DNA from 2 places in the Lysinibacillus sp. FSL W7-1291 genome. Region 1 is predicted to be linked to the other one. Evidence: riboswitches for the same ligand, from Rfam matches in the RefSeq annotation. Region 1 holds a riboswitch; the other holds the start of a gene.

Region 1 (9,151 bases):
GGCTCAATGGAACTGAATGAAACTGCTACCCGTGAACTTCATGAAGAAACAGGACTGGTAGCGAATGAATTGGACTTGATTGGTGTTTTTTCAGGGCCAAATTATTATTTTCAATATCCAAATGGGGATGAAATCTATACAGTTATTCATCTTTATAGTGCGAAAAATGTCAGTGGTGTATTAGAGATGAGGGATGGTGAGAGTTTGAATCTTACCTATTTCAGTAAAAATGAGCTACCAGATCATCTTGAGAAAAGAACAAAAACACTCTTAGACAATCTAGAGGACAAATTGTGGAATTTAGATAGTTCTTTTGCAAAGAATTCTCTTTAAATAACAAAGAGCATGCTTTTTATGAAAACATGCTCCCATCTTAACTATTAGGTTATTACAGTCTAACCTTAACCTCTGTACCGTCTTGTGCCTTGACATCTACTAGCACGAGCCCTTTATAATTTTGTAGTTCCTTGATAATAGGCTTGAGCATTTCTTTGTCAATGAATGGAAAGGAAAAGTCGATTTTTTTTCTGTCGAAGTATGCCTTTGTCCATTTGTTGACACTTTGCTGAATCCATTTTGAAGTCAAAATGGAAAGAACAATGGTTAGCACAGCATATGGAACAGGAACGGTAAAACGAACGTCTTTTGCTTTCACTTTTACATGCATCATAAGTCGCCTCTACTCAATGAAAACTGAAACGGTATCTCCGTTTGCCGATTTTATGTCCACAATTTGTCCATCTAATTCATTTTCGATGGCTTCAAGAAGAAGATTGATATCGATATCTTTCACGTATTTTTCCGATTGCGGAATACTCGCAGCGATACTGTGTCCAGCCATTAACACAGCCTTGACAAGTTTTATAGGCAAATTCACAGTGACATTATCATTTTCAGTGGACACCACACGAACCTTTAACGTTTTATCTAAATACTTCGTTTTTTCCAGAAATTTATTACCTGACTCCTCTTTCTCTTGTAACACTTGAATCAGCTCTGACCCTTTATCAGCATCAATTTTTCCCTCTTGAATCATGGTTAACACTTTAGTAATTTCCTCTTTCATGTAGCATTCCTCCCTATTCGTCTTTTAAGAGTTTTATGGCCTCATCAGTTGTGATTTCGCCATTTTCCAACATGCTTACAATTTTTTTCTCGTCTACTTCATTTTTCTTCTTTTGGACATAGCCAAGGGATGAGATAATGTCATTTAGCTTGCCTCGCACAGTTGGGTACGAAATGCCCAGTTCCTTTTCTACTTCCTTAATATTCCCTCGACATGTTAAAAATACTTCCACAAAATGAAGCTGATCCTGTGATAAGGATGCTAGCTTCGACAATTCAAACTCATTTTCAATCGTCGTTTGACAATGAGAACACTGTAACTTCGTAATTTTCAATGTTTTACTGCAGACAGGACAATTTGTGATTACTTGATAAGCCATAGTGAACTCCTTCCTTTAAGTTAAATTGATTATATACCAAATAATTTAAAAAAGTAAATAATAAAATTAATTTATTAAATGAAAATATCAATAAAGTTAATTACCTGATTAATATTATTAATAAAAAGAAAAACACCATTCTAATGCAAAATGGCGTTTCTTTAATAGATGACTCTTACTAATGTTTGGAGCAAATGAGGTAATCCAACTGGCCTCTATCATTACCAGCCCATACCTCCATGCCCATTGTATACGTGTTTTCTATATTATGATCATTTCGTTTTATGTTTTCTTTCTCGCGGGTGTGAAGGCAAAATAGCATGATATAATTGTTGTGAAGCAGGATGCTCATATGCTCCATCCTTGCCAATCTCCTCCACTAGCCGACCATGCTGCATGACAAGGATACGGTCTGACATAAAACGTGTTGCCTGTAAATCATGCGAAATGAAAATGTAAGCAAGCTGTCGCTCTTTTTGAAGTGTTTGTAGTAATTGTATAATCTTTTTTTGTAAAATCATATCAAGACTGCTAATCGCTTCATCTAAGACAATTAATTTTGGCTTTAGCGCAAGAGCTCTAGCGATGTTGACTCGTTGCTGTTGCCCCCCACTAAGCTGCGAAGGATAGTTTTGAGCCATTGCCCTCTCTAACTCTACACAGTCTAGTAATTCCCTTACTTTATGTTGTCGCTCTGTTTTGCTAAAATGCTCGAAATTCAGAAACGGTTCTTCGAGTATTTCAAAAATCGTCTGCTTCGGATTAAATGAATGATAGCTATTTTGAAAAACTGCCTGTAAATCTCTACGTATTCTTTTTTTATGCTTGCTTGGTGCTTCGTATAAATTGACACCTTGAAAGAGCAACTCCCCGTTTGTTGGTCGTTCGATTCCTAAAATAATACGACCTAATGTGCTTTTTCCTGAACCACTTTGACCGACTATTCCTAGACATTCCCCCTCCTGAAGTGAGAATGACACCTTCTGTAATACGGGAACTTCCTGCTTACGCTGGAATAGAAATGGTCTTTGAGCGTAATGCATATCAATATTTTTCACGTCTAGCAGCGTCATTTTTTCACCTCTAAAATAGCATTCTTGCTTGTAATAGTTTCTTTGTATAGGCATGCTGAGGTGCATCAAAGAAATCATAGACATTCGTTTGCTCAATGATTTTTCCTTGATACATAACAGCCACATCGTCAGCTAGTTCAGCAATAACACCTAAATCATGTGTAACAAGAAGTATGGCAGCTTCTGTTTCTACGCGAATACGATCAAATAGTGTTAATACTTGTTTTTGATTGATCGTATCAAGAGCTGTCGTTGGTTCATCAGCAATATAGAGGGAGGCTTGTAGCGCCAATGATAAGGCAATCATCACTCGCTGTAGCATGCCACCACTCAACTGAAAAGGATAATAATGTAAAATCTGCTCTGGATTTGGTAAATGCACTTTATGTAAGGCATCAAGAGCTATTTGTCTCATTTCTTTTTTGGTCAGCTTAAAGTGTGCCTTTAATGTTTCTCTGAAATGGCTTTCAATCGTTTGGATACGATCGAAGGCAGCGGATGGATTTTGCAAAATCATCGAAAGATGCCGCCCACGATATGCTCTTAATTGAGTAGCCGAAACATTCATTAAATTTTCCTGCTGATAAAGAACTTCCCCTTGTGTCACCTGTGCGATAGATGGTAATGTTTGCATGATGGCATGGCAAAGCATGGTCTTGCCACTACCACTTTCTCCTATGATTCCTAAGACACGCCCTTTATAGGCTGTCAGATTGATAGTGGTTAATACATTTTTCTCCCCAATTTTGACGTTTAAATCTTTCACTTCTAAAACCTTCTCCATAACTTCACCTTTCACGAATCAAACTTCTTTAAACAATTGGCTAAATGATTAAACAATAACACCACTAGGACAATGGCAAGCCCAGGATAAAGCATTAAATCGGGATGCTGACGGATATATTGTTTCCCTTCATTTACCATCATGCCCCATTCTGGAATCGGCGCCTGCACGCCCAGACCTATAAAGGAAAAGCCAGCGATTTCTAAAATGACTTTCCCGATATCTAACGCCACAATCGTGACAATAGCTGGCAGTATGTTAGGGATATAATGGCGAATGATTAATTTAATGCCTGTAGTGCCAGTAATCTTAGCAGCTTGAATAAAGTCTTTTTCATTCATCCCAATACATAAACTTCGAACCATTCTGGAGTAATAAATAAGCTGTGTAAAAATAAGGGCTATTAAAACATTTTTTAAGCTAGGGCCTAATACACCTAAAAGTCCAAATGCAAGTACCAGTGTCGGAAAAGCTAATAAAACATCACATATTCGAATAAATACCACATCGATTATACCTCTTTTCAACGCTACAAAGGCACCAAGTAGGACAGCTAAAACAATAGCAACGACTTGAATGAAGAGTGCGGATCCTAATGAATAGCGAATACCTAAAAGCATGCGAGAAAAGACGCATCTTCCTAAGTGATCTGTACCAAATGGGTAATCCCAGGAAGGGGCTAAAAATTTCTTAGTTATATCGACAGCTAACGGATCATGTGGCATTAAAATGGGTGCAAACAATCCCAGTAAGACAATGATTACAAGGAGGGATAAGCTAAATAACCCTAGAATAGGATCTCTTCTTTTTCGTAATCGCTTCATGTCAATCTCTCCTGTCCTTCATCATCAGATGAGGGTCCAATAGACGATGCAATACATCTGTGCATAGATTGGTCAACACATAGATCACAGCAATAATCAATACATAGCATTGTACAACGGGGTAATCTCTGTTCGTAATGGATTCGATTAAATACCTACCGAGTCCTGGCCAACTAAAAACTTGCTCCACAATTACAGCTCCACCTAGTAAACTACCGAGCGTCATACCTAATAAGGAAGTCAAAGGTATGGCAGCATTTCGTAACACATGACGTATGAGGATTACAGAATTTTTTAATCCTCTTAGCTGCGCATATTGAACATATTGTTGCTGTAATTCTTCCTGGATAGTGGAACGAATAAACTGGATGAACAGACCAATGGTTGGCAATGCTAGTGCGAAGGCTGGTAAAACTAAATGAGCGAGTGTACCCTTTCCGTTTGTCGGAAAGAGCCCTAATTTTAAGCTAAATAGATAGAGCAGTAGGAAACCTAACCAAAATGTTGGAATGGATACGCTCAATATGCTAAAGAATCTAATGATTTTATCGATGATGGCATACTTAGACAATGCACTCATAGTCCCTAATGGTATACTGAATACTAAAATGAGGACAAATGCGGCAAGAGCTAATTCAATGGTTGCAGGTAATTTCGCGAATAGCTCATGTGCTACTGGTAATTTACTCACAAAGGATGTACCAAAATCTAGCTGTAAAACGCCTTTTCCCCATAGCAAATATTGAAGAACGAAAGGTTTGTCCGTCCCTAGTTCTTCGCGTAATGCCTGAACAGCTTCCTCGGTTGGAGCAACTCTTGCCAATCGTAGGATGACCTCAGCAGGCTCTATCGGTACAAAACGAATAAATACAAAGGTTAGGATGGAAACTCCTAGTAAGACAAACGGCAAAGTCAAAATTCTTTTTAAACAAAACATCCATGTCGATTCATACATGCTGTCACTTCCTACTCACTCCTATGATAAAGAGAGAGCTGTCTTTGCAAGACATACTCTCTCTTTTTTATTACTCTTTATCCATTTGTGCATAGGGAATATCATATTCAGATGCACGTGGAGCAAAATCCTTCATATATGGTTGATAAATTACATTATTTGTTTCGTAAGAGATAGGATAGAAAAGTGCTTGATCATGGAATATGGATAAAATATCCGTGTAAAGCTGCACTCGTTCCTCTTCATCTGTTCCCACTAATAATTGATGGATTTTCGTATCGATGTCTGTGGCGTTAGGTAAGCCTAATTTTGCCTCATAAACACCACTAGCATTTGGCGTAGCTGACTCATTTGCAAAGCTATGTGGGTCGGTTGGTGGTCCGTTTGTACGCCAGAAATTAATATCCACCTGATCATCCATTAATTTTTGAAGACCGACCATCACATCCGCACCTTCTAAATTCAACTGTACCCCTATTTTTGCTAGTTCACCTTGCATTAATTCCGCCATTGGCTTTTGGATTGCATCTGTTGCGATGTAGATTAAATCTAATGATAATGGTTGCCCGTTTTTCGAACGAATTTTTTCGCCCTTCTGTAACGTCCATCCTGCCTCATCTAGTAGTTGCTGCGCTTTTTCAGGATTATATAAGATTGGCGCTAACTCTATATTGGCATAAGGAATGGCATCCCAAAATAATGTGTTAGCCACTTTTTCTGTACCATGTGTAATACTGTCAACCATTTGTTCCTTATTGATAGCATATTGAATGGCCTGACGAACCTTTAATTCGGCTAACGGACCCGACTGAGTATTGAAGAGTAACGCTTTCGTAGACAAAGGCTCAGAGGTAGCGGTTTTGTATTTACTGCTATCTTTTAAATACGTATAGTTATCTAAACTAATGATGCCACGACCATAAATTAAATCTAATTCCTCGTTTTCAAATGCTAATGAAATCGATTCTGAATCTGGGATAATTTTAACTTTAATTTGTTTTACGAGAGGCTTTTCTCCCCAATAGTTTTCGTTGCGACTAAATAAAGCATATTCATCTTTTTTGTACTCGGTTAATACCCATGGACCTGTTCCAATAGGTGCCTTGATCGAATCTTGTGTCGCATCTCCGGCTGGAAATCCATTATCCCCTAAAAAACGGAATGGTCTTACAAAGGCAAGCTCGTTTAAGACAGGATAATAAGGTTCATCTAATTGCAAGCGAATTGTAAAATCATCCACTTTCACAACCTCTTTCATATGGTTGACCATACCCATCCAAGAATGCATTTCCCGATCCGCTAATACTGCATTGAAATTACGAATCACATTATCTGCATTAAACGCAGTTCCGTCTGAATACTTAACACCTTTTCTTAAATGAAAAGTATAAGTCGTTTTATCTTCTGATATGTCCCAGCTTACTGCTAGCTTTGGACTAACAGTTCCATCGTCGTTGTATTCCACCAAGGATTCATAGACCATCGCTTGTGCGGTCATTTGATTGGGTAAATATGTATGGGGGTTCAATGGGCCGACATCTAATGGCCACCCAATTGTTATCATTTTTTCATTTGTTTGCTGTGTTCCTGTCTCTCCCTTTTCTTGATCTGTGCTTGTACAACCAGCAAGTACGCTGAAAGTTAACACAAGGATGAAGGGAAGTACATACTTAGTCAATCTCATTTTCTGTCTCCTATCTCTATTCGTGGTACAAATGAATCTAGTTATAGATAGATGGAAAGAAGGTATCAACAATGCGTTCAAATTTTTCGAGCTAACGAGTAGAAGTTGATTTGCATTGTGCTGACACCTTTTCAAAGTTTGTGATATCCGCTAGAGGCTTTAGGCACACCGACATTGCCACAGGACGTGGTGCTTTTTGACGTTCAGAGGGCATTTAAACAGCCATTGACTATTTATCTTCTTCTATAGAAAAAGAAGTCTTCTGTATGTGCTACTACAAAAACATTTGCTGAATCAAACTAAAAAAACCTTATTCTAAAAAAGAATAAGGACAGAAAAACTTACAATGAGTAAGCCTCCATCCATCTCCCTATCTTTCGTAGATCATCAATGAATCTCCTTACAAGCAGGCATTCTGGCTCATGAATCATGATTTTGCTTCACCTTCCCAAGTAATCACTTAGTGGTATTTGAAACAAAACTCCTCATTTACAGCTGCGGGACAGCATGGGATTTACACCCATTTTCCTTTTAATTGAATGAAAGTCTTTTTCACTCAAACTTGTAATGATCGCTATGAAATTCGTTATAAACATAACATGCTCGATTGTTCACGTCAATTTTATTTTCTGAATATAATAAAAATCTTAAAAGAATAAAACAACAAAAGACCAGGTCCATTTTTTTCCTGGTCTTTGTTGTATTTCGGAGAGAAGATGTAGTAGTTGTAGTAGATTTATAAAATGATGTCGTTATCTCGAGATAGATTGTTGTACTTCCTGGCGTAATGTTTTCGTTGCAGCAACCATATTAGCCAAAGCTGCAACAGTTTCAGTTTCTTTTCTTGTTTTTAAACCACAATCTGGGTTCACCCAAAATTGATGGGGATCTAACACCTGTAAACTATCTCTCATAATAGTTAGCATTTCTTCATTGCTTGGCACACGAGGACTATGAATATCATAAACGCCTAAGCCAATGCCCTTTTGATAAGGTTGCCCTTGCAGTGATGTAATGAGCTCCCCGTGACTTCTTGATGTTTCAATGGAAATCACGTCTGCATCAAGTGCACTAATCGGTTCGATGAAATCGTTAAATTCGCAGTAGCACATATGTGTATGGATTTGTGTTTCATCTTTGACACTAGCTGTAGCTAGCTTAAAGGAATTAACAGCCCATTCTAAGTAAGCTCCCCATTCTTCTTTTCGTAGCGGTAAACCTTCTCTTAGAGCTGGCTCATCCACTTGAATAATTGAAATACCTGCGTTTTCGAGTGCCTCAACCTCTTTGCGAAGTGCTAATGCAATTTGATAAGCGACATCTTTACGTGACAGATCGTCTCGTACAAAGGACCAATTTAATATCGTCACTGGTCCTGTCAGCATACCTTTTACAAAGCGCTTTGTTAAGCTTTGAGCATAGGCTGACTCTTTTACAGTTATTGCTGAAGACCACGCTACATCTCCATAAATGATCGGTGGCTTAACACAGCGTGAGCCATAGGAAACGACCCATGCTTTTTTTGTAAAGGCAAAGCCAGTCAGCTTTTCACCAAAGTATTCGACCATGTCTGTACGCTCAAATTCACCGTGAACGAGTACATCGATATCTAGTTCCTCTTGTATCGTAATCCAGCGTTTTGTTTCCTGCTCTATAAATGCCTCGTAGGCTTCATTCGATAATTGTTTTTTACGCCAAGCATTACGATTCCTTTTCACCTCATCGGATTGTGGGAAGCTTCCGATTGTTGTTGTTGGGAATAGCGGTAACGCTAACGCTTGCTGCTGCATCTTTTGACGCTGAGCAAATTCACTATGTCGTTCAAAATCTTGCGTTGTCACAGTTTGAACTGCTTGATGGATCAACTTGTTTTGACGGATTGGATGGTTTTTTAGAGCCTCAATTGCCTTCATACTTTCAGAAAAATTATGCTGTAAGATACCCTCTGTATCTCGTCTACATTTAGTTAGCTCCGTGATTTCTACAATCTTTTCATCTGCGAAGGCTAAGGCATGCTTCAGAACAGGGTCAATCTCATTTTCAAGAGCAGTTGTGATCGGTACATGTTGTAGATTGCTGGATGGTTGAATCCATAGCTCTGCTGCATTACTTAAATGCTCAATTGCCTGAATTGTAGCATTGACCTCCGCTAAGTTGGAACGCCAAATATCACGTCCATTAACAACCCCGACTGCCAATACTTTGTCCTGAGGGAAACCATATTGACGAAGTGACGCCATATTTCCTTTATAGCCATGAACAAAGTCTAGGCCAAATCCTTCTACAGGCAATGTAATCAATGTTTCATAGCTGCATAATGCTTCAAAATAAGTTTGCAGCATGATTTTCGCTTCTGGAACCGCAACGGCTAACTGGTCGTAAATCT
Region 2 (12,410 bases), 1.1 Mb from region 1:
TACACCGAGCGACTTCTTTATTCGTCGTACAGGCTTGCTTTACTTTGATATTGAGGCCGTCAAGCTTTATAAGCAGCAAGTAATTCAAGTGATGCAACAACACTTGAATTATACGGAGGAACAGAAACACAAGTATATGGCTGAATTAGAGCAAGCCATTAAGGATGCAACAAATTTTGTGAAAAAAGGGGAGTAAGGGATGGAGCGTTATATTCAAATGTCGGATGGACATTTTGTCTTTACTCGAACATTGGAGCCCACAACGCCATGTATTGGTCATATTCACATTTTGCATGGTATGGCAGAGCACAGTGGTCGCTATTTAACATTTGCTAAAACACTCAATACGGCAGGCTATGTAGTGACGATGCACGATCATCGTGGTCACGGTGAAACGGCAGCCTATAATGGCACGTTAGGTTTTTTTGCTGAAAAGAACGGCTTTGAGCGTGTGGTAAAAGATGCCCATGAAGTGGTCACGCAATTACATGCGCCTTACGCAAATGTACCATTCATTATTTTTGGTCATAGTATGGGGTCATTCATTACTAGACGATATATTCAACTGTATGGTGAACAAGTAGACAATGTTATTCTCTGTGGTACGGGAAATGTGACAGCCCTGCATGCTGTTGGAAATATCGTAGCCAAGGTATTAGCTAAGGGGCTAGGGAAAGAAACTGAAAGTAAGTTGCTAAATCAATTGAGTTTTGGTAGCTTTAATAAACAGTTTCCAAATCCAAAGACGGCCTATGACTGGCTATGTTCTGTCCAACAAGAGGTGCAGAAGTATATAGATGACCCATATTGTGGCTTTATTCCAACCAATCAATTTTTTGTCGATTTAACAACAGGCTTTGCAACACTTAATCGTAAAAAAGAATTAGCAAAAATGAGAAAAAATCTTCCTATTCTCTTGATAAGCGGAAGTAAAGACCCGGTTGGCGAACAGGGGCTGGGCGTTTACACAGTTGCTGAACAATTGGCAACAGTAGGAGTAAAAGATGTAACGGTTTATTTATTTGAGGACAAACGGCATGAAATTTTAAATGAAGACAATCAAGAAGCGGTCTTTCAAGTATTATTACGGTGGTTAGAAAAATATGATAGAAACTAAATTACAGCAGGCAGAGGTCGTAGCGATTGTAGGACCAACTGCCTCTGGTAAAACAGCTTTAAGCATTGAACTGGCGAAAAAATATAACGGTGAAGTCATTAATGGCGACTCCATGCAAATTTATAAAGGACTCGATATTGGGACTGCTAAAATTAAGGAAGAAGAGATGGAGGGCGTACCACACCATCTACTCAGTTTTTTAGAGCCGACAGAATCTTTTTCAGTAGCGGATTATCAAAAATTAGTCCGAGCAAAAATTGCAGAAATCCAATCTCGACAAAAATTACCCATTATAGTAGGTGGCTCAGGCTTATATGTACAAGCGGTCCTCTATGATTTCCAATTTACTGATGAGAAAGTTGATGAGGAAGCACGAAAAGCCTACTATGATGAATTAGCAAAGCTTGGCCCTGAGGCAATGCATGATAAATTAAAACAACTAGACCCTCAAACAGCGGAGACGATTCATCCAAACAATACGCGTCGTGTCATTCGTGCATTAGAAATGCTGGAATTAAGCGGTGTATCCAAAGCAGCTGAAGCACAAAACCGAGGGGAAGTACCTCTCTATAAGCATGTCATTTTGGGGTTAGGTCAAAATATGACCCGTGAAGTGCTTTATGACCGCATTAACCGTCGTGTTGATTTAATGATGGACAATGGCCTTTTAGAAGAAGTCAAAGGTTTATGGCAGCAAAATATTCGAAATGTGCAGTCCATACAAGCAATTGGCTATAAGGAATTGTATGATTATTTGGATGACAAATGTACCCTCGAAGAAGCTATTGATAGCTTAAAACAAAATTCACGCCGCTATGCAAAAAGACAACTTACCTATTTTCGCAATAAAATGGATGTCCATTTTATTACGACGGATGAACAATTATAATAATTAAGAAAAATTTCTAAAAATTACTAATTGATAAATTGGTAGAACATGCTACTATAGGAGTGAAGAGGTAGAAAGTTAGTGGGGAGGCTATTTGATGAAATCAATCAACTTGCAAGATACGTTCTTGAACCAACTACGTAAAAACAGTGTTTTTGTAACTGTATTTCTGTTAAATGGATTTCAGTTAAAAGGGACTGTGAAATCATATGACAATTTTACAGTTTTATTAATGGATGCTGAAAATAAGCAGCACCTAATCTACAAGCACGCCATTTCTACATTCGTTCCAGCAAAACAAATAGAGTTTTTAGAGACAGAAGGATAAAAAATTGTTAAACAGCTTGTGTTCACCACACTGGCTGTTTTTTTTGTTACAAGCTATAATGTAAGTGGAATTTGAAATTTTGGAGGAAAAAAGTTCATGAAATCAATGGAAACAACACAATTACTAGAACGATTAGATGCAAATGAGGACCTATATATTATTGATGTACGTGAAGAGGATGAAGTAGCACACGGCATGATTCCTGGTGCCAAGCACATTGCCCTTGGGACAATCCCGGAACGTTTAGAGGAATTAGACGTAGAAAAGCCATATATTGTTGTTTGTAAGGCTGGTGCTCGTTCTGCTAATGCATGTGCTTATTTAGAAGCGCAAGGATTTGATGTAACAAATCTTGAAGGCGGCATGCTAGCTTACGATGGAGAATTAGAATTTAAATAAATGACATAATGAAAAATAAAACCATCCATAGCATTTTTGTGACAGGTGAAAATGGATTTCCGTTGCAGGCTACTTGCTTTCCTGGTAGCGAGCGCCGAGCCGCTTCCTCTGCTACCGCTCCGTTTAGAGGCTCGCCTGTCTCACTATCCCACGGGAGTCAAGTAGCCTTCCATTCCAATGCATAAAAATGGTACCTTTTTAGCAAAGGTGTTCACTACTCTTTATGGAGGGGTGTTGTTACTTACCACTTCTTCACATTGAAAATAAAGGGCTATCCTTTCTCTCATCAGACAAATAATGGGCTATTTTGTTCACTACGGTTCGTATGAAAGAGAAGGAAAAGCCACTTTTACATATGGTTGATTGGAGTGGAGCCTGTGTCACTCCTAGGGGATTTAGCGTCACAGAGGGGACCTTGGAGCGAACGCAGTGAGTGAAGCGGCTCATCATCGGACGCCCCCTGAAAGGACGCTGGAACGGAAATCAACCTCTCGCTTTTCAAAGTGGCTGTTTCTATCATTGACATCACCTTTTTTATATACTTATTTTCGGAGTGTGTTCATGATGAGGCTGAAATTTTTTTCAAAGTTAATATACGGATTCACATTTTTTTGCCCACGAACCTTTAAAGCATAACTGGAAAAATTTAAACCAGCACCATATATTTGTAAAGCACCATTCGCAAGATCCCCCTTTTGAAGAAGTTCAAGACCATCTTTTAAGAAATTTTCACTCTCATCGAAGTGACATTCCGTCATGTATTTATCCCCGCTATAATATAACTTCAAATTTTCGATGATTATATTCGCTGTTTCGTTACTTATACTAGCATCGACATTCATTAATAACTGATTGATTGGTTTCACTAACTGAGCGTAGTGACTATCATAATTTTCACAAGTCTCCGCAATGGCATTTCTCAATTCTCTTGCATTCATCCTAACTCCTCCTCAAAGAAAATTTATGACCTACCTTACATTGTACATACTCATAATAGTATGAAGGGATTAGTGATCCCTTTCTTTATAAAACTTACTCTTTAATTTTCAGAAATATGTTACAATTAAGTAGGTGAAGGAGGGATTTTGTATGTTTCGTTCAATAGCACCCCCAACAATGTCTTTACAGTAGAATCTACTGTTTAGGCATACAATAACAGTTTGCTCATTTTCAATAGATTCTACTGTATAGGTTAATACTTTATACGTAGAAAGTAGGAATTTGTAATGAGCGGAAAATTAGCATTTGTATTATCCATGATTATTTTTGGAGCAGTTGGTGTTTTTGCCAAGTATATTCCGTTAACTTCAAGTGAAATTGCTTTTTGGATGAGTTTAATAGGTGCTTGTTTTTTAGTAGTGATTTTTATTTATAAAAAGGGGAATTTTTCGAAATTAGAGATTATAAAAAATAAGTGGAAATTAATACTTTCTAGTATCGCCTTGTGTGGGAACTGGATTTTTTTATTTCAGGCTTATAAAGCAACAACGATTGCCAATGCTGCATTGAGTTATTATTTTGCACCAGTACTCGTTATCTGCTTATCTCCAATTATTTTAAAAGAGAAGCTAGTTGGCAGAAAAATAATGTATGTCTGTGTGGCTCTTATCGGACTATATTTGATTGTCCAAAGTCAAGGCACTGGGGACAGTGAGCATTTTATAGGCATTGTCTACGGTCTTATCGCGGCATGCTTTTACACAGCGCTAACATTGACAAATAAATTTATATGCGGCTTAAAGGAACCAGAAAATACAATGATTCAACTTTCTTTAGCAGCATTTTTCCTTAGCTTCTATCTACTTGGAACTACAGGATTTCAGGTCATGAAAATCAGTTTTGAGTCAGTCCTATTCTTAATTACATTAGGCATTGTCCATGCAGGGGTTGGATTTTTATTGTTCTTTTTAGGCATGTCACAGTTAAAAGGACAAAGTATAGCCATTCTTAGCTATATTGATCCACTGACATCATTAGTAATTTCCACGATGATTATAGGTGAAAAAATGACGCTTCTACAAATAATAGGAGCGGTCCTATTATTAGGCTCAACATTGCTAAGCGAAATAGAAAAAGAATAGGTAACCGAAGAAATGGTACAAGGCGAGTATTCTAATATTGACAGAAAAAATACGCTGTCGTAGATTATAAATAGTTTAATAAAAGCATTAGGTGCCCAATAGGGAGAATAGGGAATAAAGTGAAAAACTTTAGCGGACCCGCCACTGTATAAGGGAGTGTCATCGTAAATGCCACTAGCGAATCGCTGGGAAGGCACGATGATATGTTGAGCTTGAGCCAGGAGACCTGCCTACTTGCTTCGGAAGTATATAGATGATGGAAAAGTCTGTAGTTTATTTGTCATGACAATAAACTACAGACTTTTTATTTTGTCTTCATGTAGAACGAGAGGAGAAACAATAATGCAATTATTACAAGACACGATTCAAAATATCCAAGAGGCTGATATGAATAGTATGGACCAAGCTAGAAAGCGAATTGATGCGCTTTGTAAGCCCCCAGGTAGCTTGGGGAAACTAGAATCACTTGCCGTACAGCTTTCAGGCATAACAGGACAATTATATCCAATGGTCGATAAAAAAGTGATGATTGTCTGTGCAGCAGATCATGGCGTTTGTGAGGAAGGCATAACAACGAATCCACAAGATGTTACGGTCTTTCAAACATTAAATTTTCCTAAGGGAGGTACAGGCGTTTGTGCGATTGCGGGCATTACCAATGCAAAGGTAGTAACAGTAGATGTTGGGGTAAAAGAAGATATTCCGCTTGATGCAGGTGTTATCATTCATAAAATTAAACATGGCACAGATAACATGGCACAGGGCCCTGCTATGTCAAGAGAAGAGGCTATTCAATCCATTGAAGTGGGGATTCATGTGGCAACAGATGAAATCACAAAAGGAGCCAACCTACTTGGAACAGGTGAAATGGGCATTGGTAATACAACGCCGAGCACTGCCATATTAGCTGCTTTGACTGGCTATGACCCTATTGAAATAACAGGGTTTGGCGCAGGAGTTGGTCAAGGAGGGATTGCTCATAAAGCAGCAGTAATTGAAAAAGCAATTACTCTCAACAACCCCAATCCTAACGATATCATTGATGTTCTAGCTAAAGTTGGAGGGCTAGAGATAGGGGCTATGGCTGGTATCATGCTGGCTGCCGCAAGTCACCGAAAACCTGTTATTATTGATGGTTTTATTTCGACTATTGCTGCGCTTATTGCTTATCAAATTGAACCGAAAGTAAAAGACTTTATCATACCTTCCCATGCTTCAGAGGAACCAGGGGCTAAAATTGCCGCATCATTACTTGGTGTAGAGCCAATGCTGCATATGAACATGCGATTAGGCGAAGGCTCTGGTGCTGCTCTAGCCTTTCCTCTTTTAGATGCCGCTTGTTCTATGATGAAAAATATGGTGACATTAGAAGAAGCCATGAATCTTTTGGCTAAATAGTTACTGAATAACAAATAAGCGCAAATAGTTAATGAACTCTTTGCGCTTATTCATTTTTTTATCAATTACAGTATCTATGCCCGATTCAACTTACGCAAAGGCAAACGCCACTTCATCATATAGGAAAGAATGCGTAATGCTGTAATCACTGCAAATAATACATAAAGGAAAATGTCTCCAGTCAAAACTTCAAATCCGATAACAAGCCCTGCGAGAGCAGCCCAAACACCATAGACTTCATCACGGAGAACTAGCGGCTTCCGTCTAGCTAATAAATCTCGCACAATACCACCACCTGAACCTGTTAAAACAGCAGCTACAACGACTGCGCTAATTGGCATATCTAGCTTCACTGCATAGAGTGCACCTTGAATAGCGAATGCGGATAAGCCAATGGCATCTGTGAAGTTGCCCCAACGATGCCAATGCTGAATCAGATGATGCGGGAAGATAAAAAATATCGTAATCGCAGCTAGTGCAATTTGAAACATCATATCCTGTCCCCATAAGGTTGTGACAGGCAGTCCGATGAGTAAATTTCGAATAGCTCCTCCACCAAAAGCAGTGACAATACCGAGTATATATACACCGAATAAATCGTATTCTTCTTCCATGGCAATGATTGCCCCAGAAATAGCAAAGGCAATTGTTCCAATAATACTAAAAACCTCCCAAGCCATCCCTTTCACCCCTTCTATCAATAAATGAACTTCTTTTTTAAAAGTTAAAAGACTTTTTTTGACGTAACAGAATCTATGAATTTAATAGCCAAAATCAGTCATTACATACGCTTCTTGAAGTAAGTCCGCACATTAGCTTAGCGTAAAATTCGCTTAGAAACAATAGGCAAGTTTTGCAGGGGTTCATACAAATTGATAAGATGTTATTGAAATAAAGAAAAACATTCGTCAAAAGCGTTGATATACCAGTAGTTATTTAGGGAATTCTAGAATGAGTGAAGTCAATTTAGAGAGTCGATAGATCTTACTGATTGAAATGCGGGACAATTGTGAAATGGAGAAGAAAAGAATGACGTTTACATCTAATTTATCAGCACAAACGCTATCCTTAGCGTCAAAAATAGAGGAGCAAGTTCGACCCTATCATGCAAAGGTAGAAGAAATGGCGTTTTATAATCAACAGAAGGTGCTAGCAGCATTTCGCAAGCATCAAGTAAGTGACTATCATTTACATCCATCCAATGGCTATGGCTATGACGATGAGGGACGCGATAATTTAGAGCGTGTTTATGCGGAAGTTTTTGGGGCGGAGGCTGCCATTGTACGACCACAAATTATTTCAGGAACACATGCAATCACGCTTAGTCTATTCGGTGTCCTTCGTCCTGGTGATGAGCTGCTTTATATTTCTGGTCAGCCATATGACACATTGCAATCCATTGTCGATGGTGGTAACAAAGATACCGGTTCACTGAAAGATTATAAAATAGGCTATCGACATGTGGATTTAGTGGAAAATAAAGCAATTGATTGGGTAGGTGTAGAAGCAGCCATTACTACGCAAACAAAAATGATTGCCATTCAACGTTCGAAAGGCTATGCGACACGTCCATCCTTTACGATTGCAGAAATTGCTGATATGTGCGCAAAGGTGCGCAAATTAGCCCCACATGCCGTTATTTTTGTAGATAACTGCTATGGTGAGTTCGTAGAGGCGAAGGAACCAACAGAGGTTGGTGCTGATTTAATGGCAGGCTCACTCATTAAAAACCCTGGTGGAGGATTGGCGAAAATTGGTGGCTATATTGCTGGCCGTGCAGATTTAGTAGAGAAATGTGCGTATCGTATGACATCTCCAGGTATTGGGGCAGAGGCAGGGGCAACATTAAATACATTAGGAGATTTTTATCAAGGATTTTTCCTAGCCCCACATGTCGTATCACAAGCCTTAAAAGGTGCGATCTTTACAGCAGCTATGCTGGAGGAAATCGGAATGAGCACTTCTCCAAGCTATGATGCAAATCGTACGGATTTAATCCAATCCGTTTCCTTCCAAACTGCACAGCAGATGATTGCCTTCTGTCGTGAAATACAAGCCAATTCTCCAATAAATGCCCATTATGCTCCAGAACCAGCTTATATGCCTGGTTATGAAGATGATGTCATTATGGCTGCGGGAACATTTATTCAAGGCTCCAGCATTGAGCTGACAGCAGATGGTCCAATCCGTCCACCATATACAGCCTTTATCCAGGGTGGACTAACATATGAACATGTTAAATTTGCTATTTGTAGTGCTGTTCAAGCCATTCAAAAAAAGTAATATGAAAATAAATAAACCTTAAATTTGAATAGTTTTTTACAATTTTCTATCGGATTGAAAAAAATAACGCCTTACATGTTAGGAAACCTCACATGGTTGGTTGACAGTGAAAAAATTTCGTTATATGATAAGCGGGTATTGGAGGAGGACTTAAATGAGTCGTGAAATTAGACGAACTATGCCGTTATTATCAATGAGTATTGTGATGCAATTAACTGAACTCTCGGCACGACAAATTCGTTATTATGAAGAACACCATTTAATTGAGCCGCACCGAACAGAAGGCAATCGTCGAATGTTTTCATTAAATGACGTCGACACATTGCTTGAAATTAAAGACTACTTAGAGCAGGGTATGAATATGGCGAAGATTAAAAAATTATTTGCTAAAAAGAAAGATCCTGTTGCTACAGATGAACAAGATTTAAGTGATTCAGAATTACGCCAAATCATGCGCGAAGAAATGCGTCAAGCTCAGCGCATGCAAAAATCATCCATCCGACGAGGGGATTTATCTCGATTCTATTAATAAATAGGGTAGGGTAAACATAAAAGCTAGACAAATTATAGGAGTGTGGAAAACTGTGGGTAAATACACAAAAGAGGACATTAAACGTCTCATCGAAGAAAAAAACGTAAGCTTTATTCGTTTACAATTTACAGATATTCTTGGCACAATCAAAAATGTTGAGATTCCTGTAAGTCAATTAGACAAAGCATTAGAAAACAAAATGATGTTTGATGGCTCATCTATTGAAGGTTTCGTTCGAATCGAAGAATCTGATATGTATTTATATCCTGATCTTGATACTTTCGTAGTATTCCCTTGGACTTCTGAAAAAGGGAAAGTGGCACGTCTCATTTGTGACGTATACACTGCGAAAGGCGAACCATTTGCTGGTGACCCACGTAACAACCTAAAACGTATTCTTAAAAAAATGGAAGATATGGGCTTCTCAAGCTTCAATTTAGGGCCTGAGCCAGAATTCTTCTTATTCAAATTAGATGCAAAAGGCGAACCAACGTTAGAAGTAAATGACCATGGTGGTTACTTCGACTTAGCTCCAACAGATCTTGGTGAAAACTGCCGCCGTGATATCGTATTAGAGCTAGAAGAAATGGGCTTTGAAATTGAAGCATCTCACCATGAAGTAGCTCCAGGACAACACGAAATTGACTTTAAATATGCCGATGCTGTTACAGCTTGTGATAACATTCAAACTTTCAAATTAGTTGTTAAAACAATTGCACGTAAACATGGCTTGCACGCTACATTTATGCCAAAACCATTATTTGGTGAAGCAGGCTCTGGTATGCACTTTAACGTGTCACTATTTAAAGGTAAAGAAAATGCATTCTATGATGAAGCTACAGAATTAGGTCTTTCTGAAACAGCTATGCAATTCATGGCGGGTGTTCTTGCACATGTACAAGGTTTCACAGCTGTAACAAATCCAACAGTAAACTCTTATAAACGTCTAGTACCTGGTTATGAAGCACCATGTTATGTAGCATGGTCTGCGCAAAACCGTTCACCACTAATTCGTATCCCATCAGCACGTGGACTTTCAACTCGTGTAGAAGTACGTTCTGTGGACCCTTCAGCAAACCCATATTTAGCAATGGCTGTTATTTTAGAGGCAGGTCTTGAAGGTATTCGTCAAAACTTAACGCCACCAGCAGCTATTAATCGCAATATCTATGTGATGTCGGAAGAAGAGCGTCAAGCTAATGGTATTGAAAACTTACCAGCAGCACTTGATGATGCTTTAACATTACTTGCTAAAGATAAAGTAGCGCAAGCAGCTTTAGGTGAGCATATTTACGCAAACTTTAAAGAAGCAAAAGAAATCGAGTTCGATATGTACCGTACAACCGTTCATCAATGGGAACGCGATCAATATTTAAAAATGTACTAAGAATTAATAAAAATAAAAAAACGAGTGCCTCTTCACTTGGAAGGTACTCGTTTTTTTGTCTATAGTTCCAGAACATGATAGGGCAGCATGGCACCCCATCGTTATTGTTAACGGCCCATATGTTTACGATGGTGTGGCATATGACAAGGGTTAGGTGGCATACCGCACATTGTATGTGTTTCACAGCATTCATTAACAACAGACTCTGTGCATGGGAAATAGTATTGATGATCAATCATATGTTTATTTACTGTTGTGACATGTGCTGGTTGTACATGTGGAACAACCGTATGGATATAATTTGTGCGAACATATTGCTCTGGTGGTAAAAATTGTGGTGGATCAAATTGCGTTGGCATTGTTTGTGGCGGACAGCAGTGTGGACCTTTTGCCGGATGGCGTCTTCGTTGAAACATGTTATTACCTCCTGTTTTGATAAGTTGTAGTTCATTATTAAGATATGAGATATACGTCGATAGGGTCTATTTATTTGCCTATTATTGAATAGGTAAATCTAACAAGTCGCTGAAATGGTAGAAAATCTATAGCTGGTTAGATACATATTGGGTGAAAGAAGCAGCTACTGAAAGCCTCTCCCAACATCAAAATGACATTGCTTAGAGCTATTGTTTTAAATAAATGCCATGAATTTTAGTCAATTATCTATTACACCTCAGCATCATTGCGACGAAATTTTCATAATAAATACAAAAATCCTACACCTTCTAAACTATATGGGAGGGAGCTGTAGGCTAATCAAGATAAAAAATTATTAAAAAAGTATGTTTTTTGAAAAAAAAGATATTGTCAATAAAACGGTCGTACAGTATACTCTTTAATTGATAATGAATATCATTATTGATTATATTTTAGGAGGAAATGTATGTCGAAATTATCACTACGCAATAAAAATGTTTCTATTCTTTTTGCGCTATTCTTAACATTCTCACTTTTATTGGTGGGATGTGGAGATAAAGCATCGAACGGTAGTAGTTCACAAGAAAATGACAAAGCAGAAGAAAGTAACACAGAAGAATCTTCTAGCCGTGAGATTACACATGCTATGGGCACTACCACAATTGAAGGTACACCTACAAAAATCGTTACGCTATACCAAGGGGCTACAGATGTAGCAGTAGCGATGGGCATTAAACCAGTGGGGGCAGTAGAATCTTGGGCTGAAGCACCTTTTTATAATTATTTGAAAAAAGATTTAGATGGCGTTGCGATTGTTGGACAAGAAACGCAACCTAATCTTGAAGAAATTGCAAAACTTAAACCAGATTTAATCATTGCATCGAAAGTGCGTCATGAGGAAATTTATGATCAGTTATCACAAATTGCACCGACAGTTGCTCATGAAACGGTTTTTGATTTCAAGGGAACAGCTGAAATGATGGGTCAAGCAATGGATCAGGAAGAAAAGGTGAAAGAGTTACTAGGAGATTGGGATACACGAGTTGCTGATTTCCAAACAAAAATTCAAGAGAAGCTTGGCGATAAATGGCCATTCCATGTTTCTGTTGTTAACTTCAGAGCAGACCATGCACGTATTTATGTAACAGGATATGCAGGTTCTATATTGTCAGAGCTTGGCTTCCAAGGTCCTAAAAATTTAACAGATGACTCATTGGAAATCGTGAAGCTAACGGATAAAGAAAGTATTACACAAATGAATGCCGATGTTATTTATATGTTTATGGAAAATGATGACGCAGTCAAGAAAAATTATGAAGAGTGGACAAACCATCCACTATGGAAAGAGCTTGATGCTGTGAAGGCAAATCAAGTTTATCAAGTAGATGAAATTAATTGGAATCTAGCTGGTGGACTTATTAGTGCTAATTTAATGCTAGACGATATTTATGACAAGTTTGAATTAGAAAAATAGTAAAAGAGACTAGGGCTGTTGAAAGTGTTATAGAATACTTGAATGACAGCCCTCTCATTATAGGGATTGGACATATTAGAAACCTACAATCCCTTTCATAAGATA

The links. Region 1 has a riboswitch for cobalamin ahead of nikA (nickel ABC transporter substrate-binding protein). Riboswitches for the same ligand answer to the same signal wherever they lie in the genome.
Region 2: it holds a riboswitch for cobalamin, as region 1 does, so the genes downstream of both, cobT (nicotinate-nucleotide--dimethylbenzimidazole phosphoribosyltransferase) here and nikA (nickel ABC transporter substrate-binding protein) in region 1, are expected to answer to the same signal.

The regions. Positions count from the first base shown of each region.
Region 1 is NZ_CP151994.1:2,283,976-2,293,126, reverse strand. Features, by position in the region: gene NST76_RS11190 (NUDIX hydrolase) at 1-333, shown strand, start outside; gene NST76_RS11185 (hypothetical protein) at 389-670, opposite strand; gene NST76_RS11180 (hypothetical protein) at 680-1,066, opposite strand; gene NST76_RS11175 (DUF2089 domain-containing protein) at 1,080-1,445, opposite strand; gene NST76_RS11170 (dipeptide/oligopeptide/nickel ABC transporter ATP-binding protein) at 1,718-2,518, opposite strand; gene NST76_RS11165 (ABC transporter ATP-binding protein) at 2,529-3,317, opposite strand; gene NST76_RS11160 (ABC transporter permease subunit) at 3,314-4,126, opposite strand; gene nikB (nickel ABC transporter permease) at 4,128-5,081, opposite strand; gene nikA (nickel ABC transporter substrate-binding protein) at 5,152-6,765, opposite strand; cobalamin riboswitch at 7,153-7,346, opposite strand; gene metE (5-methyltetrahydropteroyltriglutamate--homocysteine S-methyltransferase) at 7,518-9,151, opposite strand, start outside.
Region 2 is NZ_CP151994.1:1,188,937-1,201,346, forward strand. Features, by position in the region: gene NST76_RS05525 (glycerol-3-phosphate dehydrogenase/oxidase) at 1-196, shown strand, start outside; gene NST76_RS05530 (alpha/beta hydrolase) at 200-1,117, shown strand; gene miaA (tRNA (adenosine(37)-N6)-dimethylallyltransferase MiaA) at 1,104-2,006, shown strand; gene hfq (RNA chaperone Hfq) at 2,104-2,334, shown strand; gene NST76_RS05545 (rhodanese-like domain-containing protein) at 2,431-2,733, shown strand; gene NST76_RS05550 (hypothetical protein) at 3,276-3,671, opposite strand; gene NST76_RS05555 (DMT family transporter) at 3,960-4,814, shown strand; cobalamin riboswitch at 4,887-5,063, shown strand; gene cobT (nicotinate-nucleotide--dimethylbenzimidazole phosphoribosyltransferase) at 5,157-6,212, shown strand; gene NST76_RS05565 (trimeric intracellular cation channel family protein) at 6,287-6,892, opposite strand; gene NST76_RS05570 (methionine gamma-lyase family protein) at 7,242-8,495, shown strand; gene NST76_RS05575 (MerR family transcriptional regulator) at 8,650-9,024, shown strand; gene glnA (type I glutamate--ammonia ligase) at 9,080-10,414, shown strand; gene NST76_RS05585 (CotD family spore coat protein) at 10,522-10,830, opposite strand; gene NST76_RS05590 (iron-siderophore ABC transporter substrate-binding protein) at 11,298-12,305, shown strand.